One region of the Paenibacillus aurantiacus genome, then DNA from elsewhere that is predicted to be linked to it. Evidence: riboswitches for the same ligand, from Rfam matches in the RefSeq annotation. Region 1 holds a riboswitch; each other region holds the start of a gene.

Region 1 (4,161 bases):
CTGGATCAGTTCATCGGGACTGCGGCCGCGCATGGCATCAATATGCTGCTGACGCCGCTCTTCACGCCGCCGCTGGACACGGCGGTCGGCGGGGAACGGCCAACGGTGCAGCTCGTCGACGTGACGGTTGCGGACGGGCGGTATTCCTTCGGATTCGACCGCTTGAAGCGGTGGGTGGAGCTTGGTCTTGCGAAGGGGATCGAATACTTCGAGTTCTCTCATCTATTCACGCAGTGGGGGGCGAAACACGCGCCGAAGATCGTGGCGACCGTGGACGGGGAGCAGCGGCGGATTTTCGGCTGGGAGACGGATGCGGCAGGCGATGCGTATCGTGAATTCCTGGGCCAGTTCTTGCCTGAGTTGGTTGCGTTCATTAAGACGAACGGAATTGGGGATCGCAGTTATTTTCACGTCTCCGACGAGCCGTCGCGGGAGCATCTGGAGCAATATCGGACGGTTAGCGCGATGCTGCGCGAGCATCTGAGCGAATTCCCGATCATCGACGCGCTGTCGGACTACGCCTTCTACGAGCTGGGGCTGGTCGGCATCCCGGTGCCGGCGAATGACCATATCGAACCGTTCCTCGCGCATAACGTGGAGCCGCGCTGGACCTACTATTGCGTCTCTCAACGGCAGCAGGTATCGAATCGGTTCTTCCACATGCCATCCAGCCGCAACCGGGTAATCGGACTGCAGCTGTACAAATTCGGGCTGCAGGGCTTCCTGCATTGGGGCTTCAACTTCTGGTATTCGCAGTACTCGCGCAAGGCGATCGATCCGTTCCGGGTGACGGACGCCGACGCGAGCTTCCCGTCCGGCGATGCATTCCTCGTCTATCCGGGCGAGAGTGGACCGATCGAATCGATCCGGCTGGAAGTGTTCACCGAGGCGCTGCAGGATTTGAGGGCGCTGGAGCTGCTGGAGTCGCGCATCGGGAAGGAGGCCGTCGTGGCGCTGCTTGAAGAAGGACTGGAGCAGCCGATAACGTTCAGCGAATACCCGCGTTCCGCCGAATGGCTGCTCGAGGTGAGAGAGAAAATTAATAGGAGAATCGACAACTTGGTTTGACGTAACCTATGGTTACGACAGCATGTGGTCATCGACAACTTGGTTTGACGTAACCTATGGTTACGGCAGCATGTGGTCACCGCCGAATCTCAATGCGGGCCTGCGTGGACTTGGCGTATTCGGTGGGCGACATGCCGACGACGCGCTTGAAGTCCCGGGAGAAATAATGCAAGCTCGCGTAACCAAGCCGGGCGGCAATCTCCGAAAAATTGTACAGCTGCTCGCGAATGAGCGTCTTCGCCTCCTCGATCTTCAGCCGCTTGAAGCAGTCGAGCGCGCCTTGCGACATATGCGCACGGAAGATCCGTTTCAGCTGGCTCTTGCCGAGTCGGACTTCCCGGCACAAATCGTCCAGCGTCAGCGTTTCCGTCAGATTCGCCTTCATATACGCGATAGCTAGCCGGACAACTTGTTGTTCGGCTTTCTCTTGTTGGGCGGATGTGAGCTTGCGTCTGTCCGCGGCGGCTTCCCCGGCACGCAGCTCGCTTCGGATAAGCTGGATGAGCAGCAGGTTCAAATACATCTTCAGCGTCTGCTCGCCCGCGAACGGCCCATCTTCCCTCAGCGACAAGCCATGCGCGTACGGATCGTCGAACGGCGGATTGTACGTCTGGAACCCTTCCTGCAGCAGGAGCGACAGCAAATTGCGCTCTGCATTGCCAAGCGGAATGATTTTGTTCGCCAAGCCATGCAAGGGGGGAGAGTCGCAAGCCCAGGCGATGACGATCAGGTTCGGCGGTTTGTGCGCGGCCCCGACGCGAACCGCGTGGAATTCGCCCGGCTGATGGAAAATGACCGTACCCGCCTGCAGCGTATGCGTCTGCTCGCCGGCGCGCACCTCGACCTCGCCTTTATCGACGTACAACAGCTCCCAGAAATCGTGCGCCTCTCCGTCGAACGTGAACCCTTTGGCATATTCGAAATAATGAAAGGAAATCAATTTGCGAATCGTCAAGGTTTCCGACAGCTCGCGCCCGCTAAAATCCATCGCATTCATCCCCTCCGGCAGGGCAGCATTTGGTTCTAAGTGTACCACAGCGCGAGGTGGCATGGACGGGCGAAACGCATGCCGCTTGGTTGGAATTCGCCGTTTGATTCGCTTGTTGGATGAAGAATGGGTGCGGTTTTTGCACCTTGTTATGCCTAAATCGACAATTCCCTGCCATGAATGCCTTCATGCATCCTGTTCTTGCAAGTATTGGTCATGGAAAATTATCGCGAATCGAAGTATAACTAGATTACGATAACATGGCATATTACCGATCTAGGCGGGCGACTGTGTGTCCGCGAATGAGGATTTTTTACGATGATACATTTGGCAAACTTACTGAAAGGTAAGGACGCAAAGTCATGGGCCTACCGCGTACGCGCCACGGCTGCCAGACCGCTTGCCTAAGGCATTCGCGGATAAGCGGATGCCTTTTGCCCTTTTACTACCAGTATGCACGGGGGAACAACTATGAATGCGCGATCGCGGCCCTACGCTCTTTTTCTTTTTATTGTTTTTCTATCTCTGCAGTTCCTCGAATTGATCCGTGCGGGCGGGTATAGCGATCTGCTGCTCGTCGCGAATATCGTTGCTCCGGCGCTTGCTATCGGCGTACTAGTCCCTAATCTGAAACGGCTGCATGGCGTGAAACGCCGATTCTGGCGGCTGATCGTCTATACGCTGGCGCTCGAAATGCTCGCCCAATCCGTATGGGCGGCCAGCGACTGGATCTGGCAGACGCCTACGCCGGAGTTAAGCCTCGCTGACGTGCTATGGCTGATGCAGTCCGGACTGCTCGTGGTAGCGATGGCGCAATTGGTGCTTGGCGGCAAGGAACGGTTCCGACTCGCCACCGACTCGCTTTCGCTTCTGGTCAGCCTGCTGGTGGTCAGCTGGGAATTCGTCATCCATCCGGCGTATGCCGACGCATGGACCGAGGGGATCGACCTGTCGGTCGCGGTCAACATGCTGTACCCGATTTCCGATGCGCTGATGCTGTTTATTCTGTTCATCTGGGCGCTGAACAACGATCGCCAATATAGCCGGGCAGCCAGGCTGCATGTTGCTATTGCTTTCCTGCTCTATATCGCCGGCGATACGGCTTACTGGTTATTCGTGGATATCCGGGAAATGGATATCGGCGGTTATTTGGATGCGTGCTGGAGCACGGGCGCCTTTGCGCTGGCGCTCGCCGGACTTCATGAGGCGGATAGCGGGACGAAGTTGTCGAACGACCCGCAGCAGCAGCACCGAGTTATTCAGATGGTGAAGTTCGGCGTGCCTTACTTGGGCCTGTTGATCGTAACGTTCATTATTCTTATCGACCGAATTAATCCGTTCATTCAGTACGCGCTGCTGCTCATCGTCGTGCTCATTATCTCCAGGCAGGTGCTGTTCTTGGCAGAGCGGGAGCGGCTGCATGACCGGCTGAGGTCAACGCTCGAGATGACCGAATTCGTGGCGCGTCATGACGGCTTGACCGGGCTGCTCAATCGTAAATCGTTCCTGGAGAAGCTGGAGGCGTCGATCGACGAGGCTGCTCGATCGGGAGAGCAAGTTGCGGTGTGCTACTTCGACCTGGACCGGTTCAAGCCGGTGAACGACCACCACGGTCACCGGGCGGGCGACCTGCTGCTGCAGGCGGTGGCGGACCGGCTTCGGGAGCTGCGGGCGGAGAACGTCACATTCGCGAGGCTGGGCGGAGACGAATTCGCTCTCGTGATGGAGAAGGCGACGCGTGAGCATGCAAGTCAGCTGGCGGCTGCGATCGCAGCTCGTTTGTCAGAGCCGTACCGTGTCGAAGAGCTGGAGCTGAGCGTCACATCCAGCATCGGCGTGGCTGTCTATCCCGACCATGCGGCGCTGCCGGCCGAGCTAATCCAGCTGGCGGATGCCGCGATGTACATGGCGAAGCGCGACGGTGGGTGCCGGGCGGTTTTTGCTCCCGACCTATCGCGGCGGTTGACACCGTGAGCTGGAGCGGGCATGATGCAAGTAAGACCCGATGCAGCGCTACCGGGCTCCATAGGAACCAGAATAGGGAGTGAGGACATGGCAATAACGGACAAAGGGCTTCAAGCGATCCGATTCGAAATGACCGTGAA
Region 2 (4,161 bases), on a different contig from region 1:
CGACGCGCAGCTCCAGGCCGATGAACAGGCCGCGGCCGCGAACCTGGGCGATGTCCGGGTGAACGATGGCGGCGAGTCGCTCCAGCATGTAGGCGCCCAGCGTTCGTGACCGCTCGGCCAGTCGATCGTCTTCGGTGACGGCCAATGCGGCGAGCGCGACCGCGCAGGCGAGCGGATTGCCGCCGAAGGTGGAGCCGTGCGAGCCGGGTTCGAACAAGCCGAGCGTCTCGGGACCGCCAACGACGGCGGAGACGGGGAGCACGCCGCCTCCGAGCGCTTTGCCCAGCACGATCAGGTCGGGCTCGACGCCTTCGTGATCGCACGCGAACCGGTAACCCGTGCGACCGAAGCCGGTTTGGATCTCGTCGGCGATCAGGAGCACGCGCTGTCGCGTACAGATGTCACGCACTGCGCGCAGGTAGCCGTCCGGTGGAATGATGATGCCGGACTCGCCCTGGATCGGCTCGATCAGCACGGCGGCCGTATTCGGACCGATGGCGCGCTCGATCGCTTCGGCGTCTCCGTAGGGAACGAGCTTGAAGCCCGGCGTGAACGGCCCGAAGTGCGCTTGGTATTCGGGGCTTGCGGAGAAGGACGTGACGGTAATCGTCCGTCCATGGAAGTTACCGTCGCAGACGATGATTTCCGCTTCGCCGTCCGGCACGCCTTTCACTCGGTAAGCCCAGCGGCGGGCAGTCTTCAGGGCGGTCTCTACCGCCTCGGCGCCGCTGTTCATGATGAGCGCGAGCGGTTTGCCGGTGTAGCGGGCAAGCCGCTCGCACAGGGCGGCGAACGGTTCGCTATGGAAGGCGCGCGAGGTCAACGTGACGAGATCGGCCTGCGCCTTCAGCGCAGCGATAATGCGAGGATGCCGGTGGCCGGCGTTCAAGGCCGAATAGGCGCTGAGCATATCCAGATACCGGCTGCCTTCGGGGTCGGTTACCCAGGCCCCCTCGGCTTCGGCGATCACGATCGGCAGCGGGTGATAGTTGCGCGCGCTATAACGTTCCGCCTGCGCGATGGTAAGGCTGGAGCGGCTTGGCGCGCTCCCGGTCGAATCGGAATGAGAAGCATGATCGGACAATGGCAACTCCTCCTTTCCTTGTATGCATATGCGAGGGCGGGAGGTGCGCATGAATCGGTGGAGAGGGGTTTGATGCGTAAATGGAGGAGAAGATTGGCTTGGGAGGAAGCGGGCTTATATTAGCGGGCGGGTTAAGCACGCGGATGGGAACGGATAAAGCGGCGCTTGCGATCAGCGGGAAGCCGCTGCTCGTCCGGCTGGCGGAGGGCATGGCGGAAGAAGGCTTGCGTCCAATCGCGGTGTCCGTCGCGGATGAAGAGCGCGAAGCGGTCTATCGGGCCTTGCTGCAAGACAGTCCCGCCGCACGCCATGTGCATTACGTTCGGGATGCTTATCCGGGGAGCGGCCCGCTCGCAGGTCTGCATGCCGGCCTATCGAGCTTGCCGTCCGGCTATACGTTCGTGCTGGCCTGCGATATGCCGGTACTATCCGAGTCGCTGCTGCGCCGGATGGAGGCGGAGGTTGCCCGGCGGGAGCGGAGCGGCGAAGCGGGGCCGGACGTCGTGCTGGCGCCAGGGCAGCCGTTCCACGCCCTTTACCATACGCGCGTCGCGGCGCGAATCGAGCAGGTGCTGATCGCTGGCGACTTTCGGGTCATGAAGATGCTCGGGGATCTCGAGACGCTCGAAGTAGGCATCGCGGATGAAGAAACAGCGGCTTTCCTGAATCTGAATACGCCGGAAGCGTTCGGTGCTTACGTGGCCCAATTCGAGAATGGAAGACGGGCATGACAGGGTTGCCAATTATTACATACATCTGGTAGAGGGTTGGCAGGTAGACAGCTCCCAGTCCTCGTGATATAAAAGTATCAGGACTATTTACCTAAACTAACCTAACCGCATACCGAACTTGAGAAAAGCAAACTGCGTGAAAACGCACGACGCAAAGCTATAGGGGCTAATGGTTGAACCGATGCCTGCCAGCTGCCGCTTTGAGGATTAACGCGAAACCTTGAAGCCCAGGGGTTTCCTGCACTTCGCGCCAATCCTCTTAACCGGGAGCTGATCATTGTGTCCACCTCGTTGTTGTTTCCCGTCCTCAATCAATTGCTTCCCTTTCTATTTATCTTCTATATGGCGGTCGAAATTTTCGCCCGTAATCCAGGCAATCGTCTTCACTTGGTCACTTCCGCTTTATTCTTTTTTGTGGGTGTTGTCTTTCTAGGCGACTTTCTATTCGCCGCGCTGCCGTACGAGACGGCATACGAAGCGCTGCGGTTCATGAAGTTCCCGGCCGTCTTCCTAACGATGAGCGCGGCGCTGTATTTCTTTGTCATGATTAGCAAGCTTGGCATCAGCAGGCTATGGATGCACGTAATTTGCATGTTTCCCGCAATCGGGCTTATTCCGCTTGTGACTGACCCGTCGGCGGTAGCGGTAGGGCAGAGGGGTGCGGAGCGGACGGAGTTGTTCAGCGGGCCGTTCATGGCCGTCGAGGTCGTGCTCGTCTGTTATTGCTTGCTCGGTTCGTACTTCCTGCTCGTGCGGGCGGGGCGGCGAATGGCGGGGAAGAATTGGATGCAGAAGGAAAGGCAACGCATTCGGATCATCCTCGCGGGCTGTCTGTTGGTCGGGCTGCTGCTGGGCGGTGGGCTGCTGATCGGCGCTATGTTCGCGCGAGACGGGGAACGCATCTTCGATTTCGTCTCCTCGTACGGCGTGCTTGTCTGGGTATTCGCGATTCGGCATTCCATGATGAAATACGATCTGCTCTCCTTCGCGGGCAAGCGGTACGAGTTGGTGTTCGAGCTCTCGCCGAACGGTACCGTCGTGCTTGACGAGAAGGGGGCCGTCGTCGAAGCGAACAGCGCGTTTCGCAAGCTTGCGGGCGTGACGGACAACGAGCCGATCGAGGGGGTGTGTCTCTCGCGGCTTTTCGGCGTTAACCAAGCGTTTTTGGCGGCATACCGGCAATCGTTTCGCACCCAGACGCCCCTTGCGATGGAGCTTGCGATCATCAACAAAGCCGGGCGGGTCTTGGATGTCGAGTTAATTGGCGAATTCATGGAAATGGAAGAAGAGCAGCTCGCGTTCTTCATCGTGATCGATATGACCGAACGGAAGAGCGCCGAACGAATGCTGGCCAGACTGGCGTACGAGGATAAGCTCACCGGGCTCGGCAACAGCCGCAAGTTCTATCAGATGATCGAGGAAGAGCTGACGCGAGGGTTTGCGGAAGGGGACAGGCTTGCGCTCCTGTTGATCGACCTGGACCAGTTCAAGTGGATTAACGATACGCTCGGTCATAGCGCGGGAGACAGGCTGCTCCAACAGGTTGCGGACCGGCTGCGGGCGTCGCTTCCTTCCGGGGCGAGCGCTTACCGGCTGGGCGGCGACGAATTCGCCATCCTGCTTCCTACGGGAGTCGATGACGCGGATGCGACCGGTTATGCGGGGCGGTTGCTGACGATGCTCGCGGAGCCGATGCAGCTGCGCGGCAGCTTCTATACCGCATCGGCAAGCTTGGGCATCGTTATTGCCCCGGACGACGGACGGGAGGTCGAGATGCTCATTCGCCAAGCGGATACGGCGATGTATGCGGCCAAACAAGGCGGCCGCAATCGATATCATCGGTGCACGCCTGAGCTCAACGCGAATGCGCAGGAGCAGATGAAGCTCATTCATGGGTTGGCGGCGGCGCTGGAGCTTGCGCAGTTCGAGCTGCACTACCAGCCTCAGATGGATGCGCGGACGGGGAAGACGGTCAGCTTGGAGGCGCTCTTAAGCTGGTGCTCGCCGGAGCTTGGCCGGGTTGCGCCTGCCAAGTTCCTGCCGCTTGCCGAGGAGAGCGGCGCGATCATCCCGATTGGCAATTGGGTGCTGGAGGAAGTGGTGAGGCAGATCCGCGCGTGGCTGGATAAAGGGTGCGCCGGTTCGGGGATCACCGTGACCGTTAATATTTCGGCGCAGCAGCTGCGAGAATCCGGATTCGTAGAACGAATCGCATCGCTGCTTGAGCGTTACGACGTGCCGGCGCAGGCGCTTCGGCTGGAGATTACCGAAAGCACGATGATTACCGACATGAGACTGACGCAGCAGGTGTGCAAGGCGCTGATGGAACGGGGGATAACGCTCGGC
Region 3 (4,161 bases), on a different contig from region 1:
GCGTCTGAACGTCTACGTCTCCAAAGAAAAGCTCGAAGCGGCGGAGAAGCTGTACTTCAAGAAAGTAGCCCTCAATCTCCCCTGGATTGCGGAGAACCAAAGCAACCGCCGCAAACTCGCCGACTGGTGGGACGAGAACGTCAGCGCGGAGATCGCCGAATTGTGGGACGTCGACTTGGCCAAACTCCAGGCGGCCTTCCGCGAAGCGTTCGGCGGTTAGCCCCCTTTCCGTAGTCAGAGCTAGACATGCCAAATGGCGCCGCAGGCCTCATGCCTGTGGCGCCATTGTGCATTGCAGCGAAGATGGACTATGCGTTCGCCGCAACGGACCGTCGGCGATGCGGAGCCGCAGCCCCTAGCCGATGACGGCGAATGCCTCCGAACCCGCCGGAATGCTCCGGGAACGGAATTGCACGCCGTGCGTGTTAAAGATGCGGATCGTCAGATTGGACGTCGTCAGCACGCCGACGTTGCCGAACTGCACAACGCCGAAATTGTCAAAAAAAGCGGTCGAGACCAGCGTGTTGTTTCGGAATAGGCGGGCGAAAAATCCTCTCGTGTTGAACGTGACGCCGTTGTTCTGGACCCACAGCACCGTCAACCGGTTCAAGTAGACGGCTTTCGCGCTTCCGGTCGGGATTTTGGCCGTACGGATGACCCTCCCCTTGCTGGATGCGAGACGCTTCGGTTTTACTCGAGTCGATGCCATTCTCCAACTCCTCCTCTTGCGTTTCCTTCAGCATATGCTAGGGAAACAAGAGCGGCCCGGACGAACGCACGCAGCCTCTTACCTATTTTGTCAGGTTCGGCAGGCGGGAGATTTATCGGCTATCGACATCTGACTAGCAAATAAAAAAAGGAAACGCGGCCGCAGCCGGTTCCCTTGATTCCCCAATCCACGTTCATGTCGGGCGAACGGCTTACATGCGCTCCAGCGACTTGCGCTTCTCCTTGATCCGGTAATAATTCGATACTTGCTCGCGGATCAAGAACGCGCGAAGCATCCTCGTCTGCAGCTCGTTCAACCCCACGAAGCGCGCGCCGTAGAAGCAATATTCCCCTTCCAACTCGCGCCGCACGATCTCCAGCTGGCAGCTGAGCTCATGACCCAGCGAGACGACCGCCGGCAGGATCTCGCCGATGCCAAGCGTCACGTTATGCACGGCTTCGAACCCGATGCCGCTGAGCGACACATTCCTCGTCTTGAATACCGCCGCCGGCTCCTCGTCGATGTCGTCCGCGCCTTCCGCCCCGGTTGCCTGTGTGCTTGGCTGAATCTTCCCGTCCAGCCGGACCTCGACGCGGGTCGCCTCCCGCTTCTCCTCCAGCCCCGCCAGCGACTTGGGCGGCAGCAGCACAGCCAGCGACCCTTCCGCCACCGCGATAACGGTGGATTGCAGCCGCTGGATGCCAACCGGCGAATAGAGCGTAAGATGAACCGGGTCTCCCAGATGGAACGACTTGAACTCGGACATTTCGATCTCCAGCATCTCGCCTTCCACATGGGTGACCAGACCCGTGGATACGTACCCGTCCTTCTCGACGACCGTTCTGCTATCGAGCAGCGCCTGCAGGGGATACGTCGTCATTTCTTTGCCGTACACGCCGGATTGTTCAACTCTAGATGCTCTCGTCATGATGTGGTGTGCCTCCGTGAATACAAAATAAAAAAGCCGCTTCCTGGAACTTGAGCCGCCTTCGTCATCCTGTACACGGATGCCCTCGCTTCGGCGGCCAGGCTGTCGTTGTCCGCGATGCACGCGAACGGTAGACCCTTTAGCTTTGCGTCCTTGCCTTTCAGCAAGTTTGCCTTTGTCGTGCATTCAATTGTCCACGCGGTTCGCGTGTCTTCGCCAACGCTTCGCGCCGCGGTTAAACTTCCTTGACGATGAGCAAGTTGTTGGAATCCTTCAGTTCGATCTCGTACGCCGCCGCCGGCGGGTTGCCGTCCGCTTCCCGAATGATTCTCACCGTCGGACGGTGGACGGCCAGCGGGTTGTTGGCGGATACGACAGCGATCTGGCCGGAGCTTAACAGCACGGTCGTCGCAATCGGATAGATGGAGATGTGTTTACAGAACATTTTGATCAAATTCACGTCGAAGTACGTATTGCCCGCCGCGAACAAAAACTCGATCGCTTCCGTCGGCGTATACCGTTTGCGGTGCGGTCTCGGCGAGGTCAGCGCGTCGTAAACGTCCGCGATGGCGATGATCTGGGCGTATTCGTGAATGTCGTTGCCTTTGATCCCGCGGGGATACCCGCTTCCGTCGAACCGCTCGTGATGTTGGAACGCGCAGTGCGCCGACAACAACGATACGTCGTGCTGCGCGCGAAGCAGGTTGAACCCATCCTCCGCATGCTTCTGAACCGAGCCACGCTCCGTGTCGCTCAAGAACGCCGCCTTGTTCAGCAGTTCCTTCGGCACTTGCGTCATGCCGATATCGAACAGTAAAGCACCGACGCCCAGCTCCTCCAGCTGATTGCGGTTGTATCCTTTGGCCACGCCCATAATGCCGGCGAGTATAGCGACATTAACCGAATGATTGAAGAGATAAGAGTCCATCGCTTGAATATTCGTCAAGCTGACCAACATGTCTTGCCGTGCAGACAGGTCCTGCATCATCTGACCGAATACCGTGCGGAACGTGCGTCCAAGCTCCGGGGCGACCGTGCGCCCTTTGGTCTTGTGCGTATCCATGAGCGTCGTCATCGTCTTGTGGACTTCGTTCATCGCCTTGCGGCGCGTCTCGTCCTGAATCGCCGAGCTTGGCTCCAGATCCTCGGTCATGTCATCTTGGATATAGAGCATGTCGATGCCCAAATTCTCCAGCCTGTCGATAAATCGTTGGGTTAACTCGACGCCTTCCCCCAGCAGAACATTGCCATTCTCTTGAAAGACGGTGCGCCCCAGTTTGTCCCCCGGCCTTACCGAGGAAATATGCGCTTTTCTCATTTGCCATTCCGCCTTTGATTGCCTGTTTATTGTGCCATTGCCTGCGCCGATTCCTGTTCGGCTTGGTCTCGTTTGGCCAACAGCTTGTCTGCATACATCCTTGTATCGGCAATCTGCGCAAGCTGGCTGATCTGAGCGCCGTCAGCCGGATAGGCGGCCACTCCAGCCGATACGGCAAGCCGGATTCCCGTACGCAGCGAGGCATATTCCAGTCGCTCGCGAACGCTGCGCAGCAGCGTGGCGACCGCCTTGTCGTCGGCATAGGGGCAGATGACCATGAACTCATCGCCGCCCCACCGCGCCACGATCTCCCCGCACTCCGCGCAATGTCGAAGCGCCAGCGCGACCTCACGGATCGCCGCGTCGCCTTTGGCATGGCCGAGCGAATCGTTGACTTGCTTGAAATCGTTGACATCGAGCAGTATGATGGCCATCCGCTTACGCTGTTTACTGGCACGTGCCGTCAATTTGACGAATCCCGTCTCCACGAAGCGCCGATTGTAAGCGCCTGTCAGCGGGTCCATGACAGACAGCCGGGCCAGCCGGTCATACTTCCAACCTAGCCACCAGCCAGCGGGGACGGAGACGGCGGCAAACATCAGCGCGCCGGCGCAAGCCCGAAGCAGATGACTTTCCTCGGGCCAAAGCCCGTAAAGCGCGGCGCCGCCGGACAAGCCGACCGCGGCCGCTATTGCTGTCATTCTACCTCGATACGCCACCCGTCTCCCTCTCCTTCTCATCGCTCGACTACCTGATTGCAACCCTTCTTCGCGCCAATCCCTTCTCGGGGACGAAGGGGAACTGTCAGTCCCGCGGGGATCGATTCGAACGCCCCTTGCCCTCCCGCGAGCCTCGCTTCGCCGGAAGAATGTCCAGCACGTCGCACACGGCCCGGGAAGACTGCGAACGAACCGAATTTATAGATGATGAAACCTGTCGTTCGACTTCGAAATCGGGCAGAAGCAGTCGTTCGGAATCGCTTCCAACAATTCCCTTAGGCGTCGACAGTTAAGCGATAAGCAGCTAGCATGCGCAAAGAATTACGTTCCGCCAGCGGCGCAAAATCAGCGCGCCGGCCTTCTCTATATCATCGGCCATCGCATCACGCAGAAGCAGCAGGGATGCTCTATGCAGTAAGAGGATAACGTTATGGACAACGATAGGAACAAGAATCTCAAAAGAACGAGGAACAGACAGCAATCCACC
Region 4 (4,161 bases), on a different contig from region 1:
CTCCAGCAGTCTGACTTTGAGCTGGTCCAGTCCCCGCACATGAAAGGCAGGGTGCGCCTTGGCCGCCGGGACGAAATCCTTCTGAACGCCGATGTGCACTTGATGCGCGCCGCATTGGAACCATGCTCCGCCTCGGGCGCGCAGCGGCACCGGCTTCTGAATTTCCGGCCAGCCGAGCAGCCCGCCGAAGAAACGCCGCGCCTCTTCCTCGCAGCCTTCCGGCGCCGCTAACTGCACATGATCAATGCCGTCGAAATGATAAGCCATTTGATCCGCCCCTTACAGTTTCATCATTTGAAACTAAGTTTCATTTGTAGAAGTTATTTTACAACGATTCCCATTAAAAAACCACTCTCATTCGAGAGCGGTTCGTCCTTATTAACTACTCTTGTATTCAATCCCAACAGTTAAACACGACTTCCCCGACCGTCCTCGGCTTCCAATACAAAATCTGTTCCAAATCCGCCTTGTGAAGCCGATTGTCATTCAATACGGAGCGAGTTCGCTCGTCAATCAACAACGCCTCGTTCAACTCGCGCACAGTCAACAATTCATACGCATCGTCTAGCGCCGGCATCGCCCCGATGACGAGCGGCAGATCCACGAATTCGATTGCTGACCAAGCGACGGAAGAAGCGCAGGCCACCCACGGATAAACCTCGTGCAGCAGGAGGTCGAAACTCCCCTTGGAGTGCCTAAGGAAAGCACGGTGATAATTTCGTTTAAGCAGCTTGGGCTGCTCGATCAACACCACCTCCGAGCCTAACAATCTGGCAGCATCATAACAAAAAGCCTTAAACCGCGCTCCCGCATTCGTATGCGCACTGCTTCCCTCTTCCCGCTCGCCGAAACCCGTTACGCCTTGGAGCAGCAGCATGCGTCCCCCTCCTCTTGAAACGTGGCGACAGCCTTCATCTGGCCGCCATCCCTCGCTTCACACCTCGACGACGAGCGTATCATAGGCGAACTTGATGTTCCGGCCGCTCTCCGCAAGCAACGCCTCTACCTGCTGCAAGTCGTCGTAACCGAGCCCGTCCATCTCCTCGATATGCGTCAGCAGCGTCAGGCGGGGATTCAACCGCTCGATAATCGCAAGCGTCTGCGCGAACGTTGCCTCCATCTTCAGTACCGGGTGGGCTTCATGGATCTGCCGTTCTCCCGTAATCGGATGGTGCTCGAAGATGCCCGCCGGCAGCACCGCGAGATCTACGCCCGCCAGATCCGGGTCCGGTACCCATCCGAACATTTCATCCATCGCGATCAAGGCGCGCTTGTCCGATTCGGCGATCGAGAACGCGTACACGTAATCTTCCGCCAGACGGATCGGCGTGATCACCGCACCGTTCGACGAGTAGGACTCGCCGTCTGTCAGCGTCCGCTGCCGTATGAAGCCTTGGCTCTCGAAATAACGGAGATGCTCCGCGCCAGCCAGTCGCTCCTCGAAATCCGCCGCGACCTGCTCCGGCAAGATAACATCGCATGGCTTGACGTCAGGCGGCCATCTTCGAAAGTCGCCGCTCATGCTCTCCAGCACGCGCCGCCCCATCACGTGGTCGGGGTGCCAATGCGAGTAGGTGACCGCGTCGATCCGCTCCACGCCCGATCGGTTCAGCTGCATATAAATATCCTCCGACGTATCAATGAGCAGATTCGGCCCATGCACATAGACGCCCGGCCCCGATCGGCTGTACGGCACGCCCCGTTTCCTTGCCTCCACGCACACATGGCAGCGGCACATCGGTCTGGGGATCGTCACCGCGCCGCCCGTACCCAGAAACTCGATCTTCATCCGAACACCCCCCTATAATTCCACCTTAATCCAAATACACCCCCAATTCTACGACCCCTTCGAGGCGCCTTCAACCCTGTTTTCGCAGCTGTGAAGAAGATTCGCACAAACTTTTTTTTAGGTTAGCAGGAAAAAAGGAAGGTTCCACAGAAAATATAACTTCGATCAACAATTACCATTGAGTTGGCTTTGCAATTCCTCTACAATTAAGCTTACCAGTCCTAGTACTTAGAACCTAGCAATCTAGTCATTCATGAATTGCATATTGGGCAAACTATGCGAAAGCATAGGACGCAAAGCCACGGATCTGAAATTCAAGTATGATCGCCGGGCTGCAACGATCTCTTGAAACCTTTCGAATCAGGGGGATGCCCAAGGCATTCCCCTGATTTTTTTTACAAGCATGTATGGGGTTCACGTTCATTATTTCACCGTGCAGGAGGAGCCATCGTGGAGGGACAAGTTCTTCTTCGCCATCTCAACGCTCGCAAATGGGCCATCTTCATCGCTGTCATCCTGCTGGCCGTCATCCTCGAGAGCCGGCCGCTTTCCCTCGTCTACGGCATCTCGCTCTCCTTCGGCGGCGTGGTGCTATTCGCCTCCATCGGCCTCCTGCGGCTCCGGTATGTGGCGCTTGGCGCGCTAGTGGTCGATGGCGTCTGCATGATCCTGTTCGGCAAATCCGCCTTCGTGTTCGTCCACCTTGCCGAGCTGCTGGCCGTCGGGCTCCTTAGCCGCAACAGCACCAAGCCGCTCTTCTTCTGGGACGCCTGCTTCTGGGCGGCGATTGCCCTTCCGGCGGCGTTCGTGCTGCACGTGACCGATCATCAAACGTCCGAAATTATTCTAGCGCTGCTCGTCGGAGCGACGAACAGCCTGATCAACGCCACGCTCGCCGGAATCGTGGTCAAATATTTGCCGTTCTGGCTCCGAATCACCCCGAAGACAAGACAGCCCATTCACTTGAAGCAAGCGCTGGCCCACTTCACGCTTTTCATGATCTTCGTTCCCTATCTCATGTATTTGTCCATCGGCAGCACGAACATTACCGACACCTTGGAACGCAATACGCTGCACCAGTCGGAAGGAACCGCCAGCAGCATCAAGGAAGAGCTTGGCCGCTGGACCGCCGAGGATTACCGTTCGATGAAACTCGGCTCCGACATCCAAATCGGTTACCTGCAGAACATGATCGACAAATACACGAGCGAAGGCACGTCAATCATCACCGTCACCGACAAACAGAACCGGATTATCGCCGATAGTCAGGGTTCTCCGTACGGGCTGAAGTTCACCCGGCTTCAGGCCGATATCCAGAAGCAATTCACCGACCGGTTCTACTTAACCCTGCCGGCCAACGCCCATATCCGCCAAACGTGGCAGGATGCCGGTTACCTGTACATTCAGGAAGTCCCTCAGGCCTCCATAACGATCTATATCGATACGCCGCTCGGCCCGTTCCTCGACACGATCTACGAGGAATACTTCTACCATTTCCTGAACCTGATGCTATGCGCGCTCGGTGTCACGGTACTTGTGCTGCTGTTCGGGCGCATGCTGACCGGCACGATTACGGAGCTTGCGGCGAGCACCGCGAACTTGCCTGATCGGCTCAAACGGATGGAGACGCTCGAATGGCCGTCCAGCGGCATTATCGAGTTCAACTCGCTCATTCAGAACTTCCAGCATATGTCGCGAGACTTGTTCAAGCTGTTCCAGGAATCCTCGGATGCCAACAGCAAGCTCAAGGAACAGACCGCCAAGCTGTTGGTCTCCGAAGAGAAGCTTCAGCATCTGGCGTACTACGACGGCCTGACCGGCTTACCGAACCGGATTCACTTCTCGGACCACCTGCTGCGCATGCTGGAGGAGCATCAAGCCGGCCCTTCGGTAGCGGTCATGTTCGCAGACTTGAACCGGTTCAAGCAGATCAACGACACGATGGGCCACGCCACGGGCGACGAGCTGCTGCAGCGTGTCGCGGAGCGCTTCTCCCGCTTCGAATCCGAGCAATGCCGCATTTTCCGCCTTGGAGGCGACGAGTTCGTCTTCGTGCTCGTCTATGAGGACGAGGCGCTGCTGCATGAGACCGCAGATGCGATCTGCCGCACATTCAACGACGCCATCCCGCTGGCTGGAACCGAGCTGTACGTCTCCGTGAGCCTGGGCATCAGCGTCTACCCGCGTGACAGCCGCGATCACGATTCCCTGCTCAAGCACGCCGACATGGCGATGTACCAGGCGAAGGAGCAGGGGACAAGCTGCTACCGGTTTTTCGACGACGAGATGAACCAATCCCTCGCGGAGAGAATGCAGCTGGAGAACGGACTGCGTGGCGCGATCCGCGCCGGCGAGTTTAAGCTGCACTACCA

The links. Region 1 has a riboswitch for cyclic di-GMP ahead of ACFFSY_RS25830 (diguanylate cyclase domain-containing protein). Riboswitches for the same ligand answer to the same signal wherever they lie in the genome.
Region 2: linked by a shared signal. The riboswitch ahead of ACFFSY_RS13130 (putative bifunctional diguanylate cyclase/phosphodiesterase) and the one ahead of ACFFSY_RS25830 (diguanylate cyclase domain-containing protein) in region 1 are both predicted to bind cyclic di-GMP.
Region 3: linked by a shared signal. The riboswitch ahead of ACFFSY_RS34205 (PilZ domain-containing protein) and the one ahead of ACFFSY_RS25830 (diguanylate cyclase domain-containing protein) in region 1 are both predicted to bind cyclic di-GMP.
Region 4: linked by a shared signal. The riboswitch ahead of ACFFSY_RS04350 (EAL domain-containing protein) and the one ahead of ACFFSY_RS25830 (diguanylate cyclase domain-containing protein) in region 1 are both predicted to bind cyclic di-GMP.

Annotation. Positions count from the first base shown of each region.
Region 1 is NZ_JBHMDO010000042.1:52,733-56,893, reverse strand. Features, by position in the region: gene ACFFSY_RS25840 (DUF4091 domain-containing protein) at 1-1,068, shown strand, start outside; gene ACFFSY_RS25835 (helix-turn-helix domain-containing protein) at 1,145-2,056, opposite strand; cyclic di-GMP riboswitch class I at 2,376-2,460, shown strand; gene ACFFSY_RS25830 (diguanylate cyclase domain-containing protein) at 2,528-4,030, shown strand; gene ACFFSY_RS25825 (MBL fold metallo-hydrolase) at 4,109-4,161, shown strand, end outside.
Region 2 is NZ_JBHMDO010000022.1:351,419-355,579, forward strand. Features, by position in the region: gene rocD (ornithine--oxo-acid transaminase) at 1-1,021, opposite strand, end outside; gene mobA (molybdenum cofactor guanylyltransferase) at 1,165-1,815, shown strand; cyclic di-GMP riboswitch class I at 1,932-2,015, shown strand; gene ACFFSY_RS13130 (putative bifunctional diguanylate cyclase/phosphodiesterase) at 2,095-4,161, shown strand, end outside.
Region 3 is NZ_JBHMDO010000055.1:82,608-86,768, reverse strand. Features, by position in the region: gene ACFFSY_RS34215 (dehydrogenase) at 1-220, shown strand, start outside; gene ACFFSY_RS34210 (hypothetical protein) at 356-709, opposite strand; gene ACFFSY_RS34205 (PilZ domain-containing protein) at 921-1,637, opposite strand; cyclic di-GMP riboswitch class I at 1,727-1,821, opposite strand; gene ACFFSY_RS34200 (HD-GYP domain-containing protein) at 1,873-2,955, opposite strand; gene ACFFSY_RS34195 (GGDEF domain-containing protein) at 2,982-3,656, opposite strand.
Region 4 is NZ_JBHMDO010000009.1:18,028-22,188, reverse strand. Features, by position in the region: gene ACFFSY_RS04365 (VOC family protein) at 1-267, opposite strand, end outside; gene ACFFSY_RS04360 (hypothetical protein) at 395-877, opposite strand; gene ACFFSY_RS04355 (MBL fold metallo-hydrolase) at 935-1,789, opposite strand; cyclic di-GMP riboswitch class I at 2,048-2,129, shown strand; gene ACFFSY_RS04350 (EAL domain-containing protein) at 2,240-4,161, shown strand, end outside.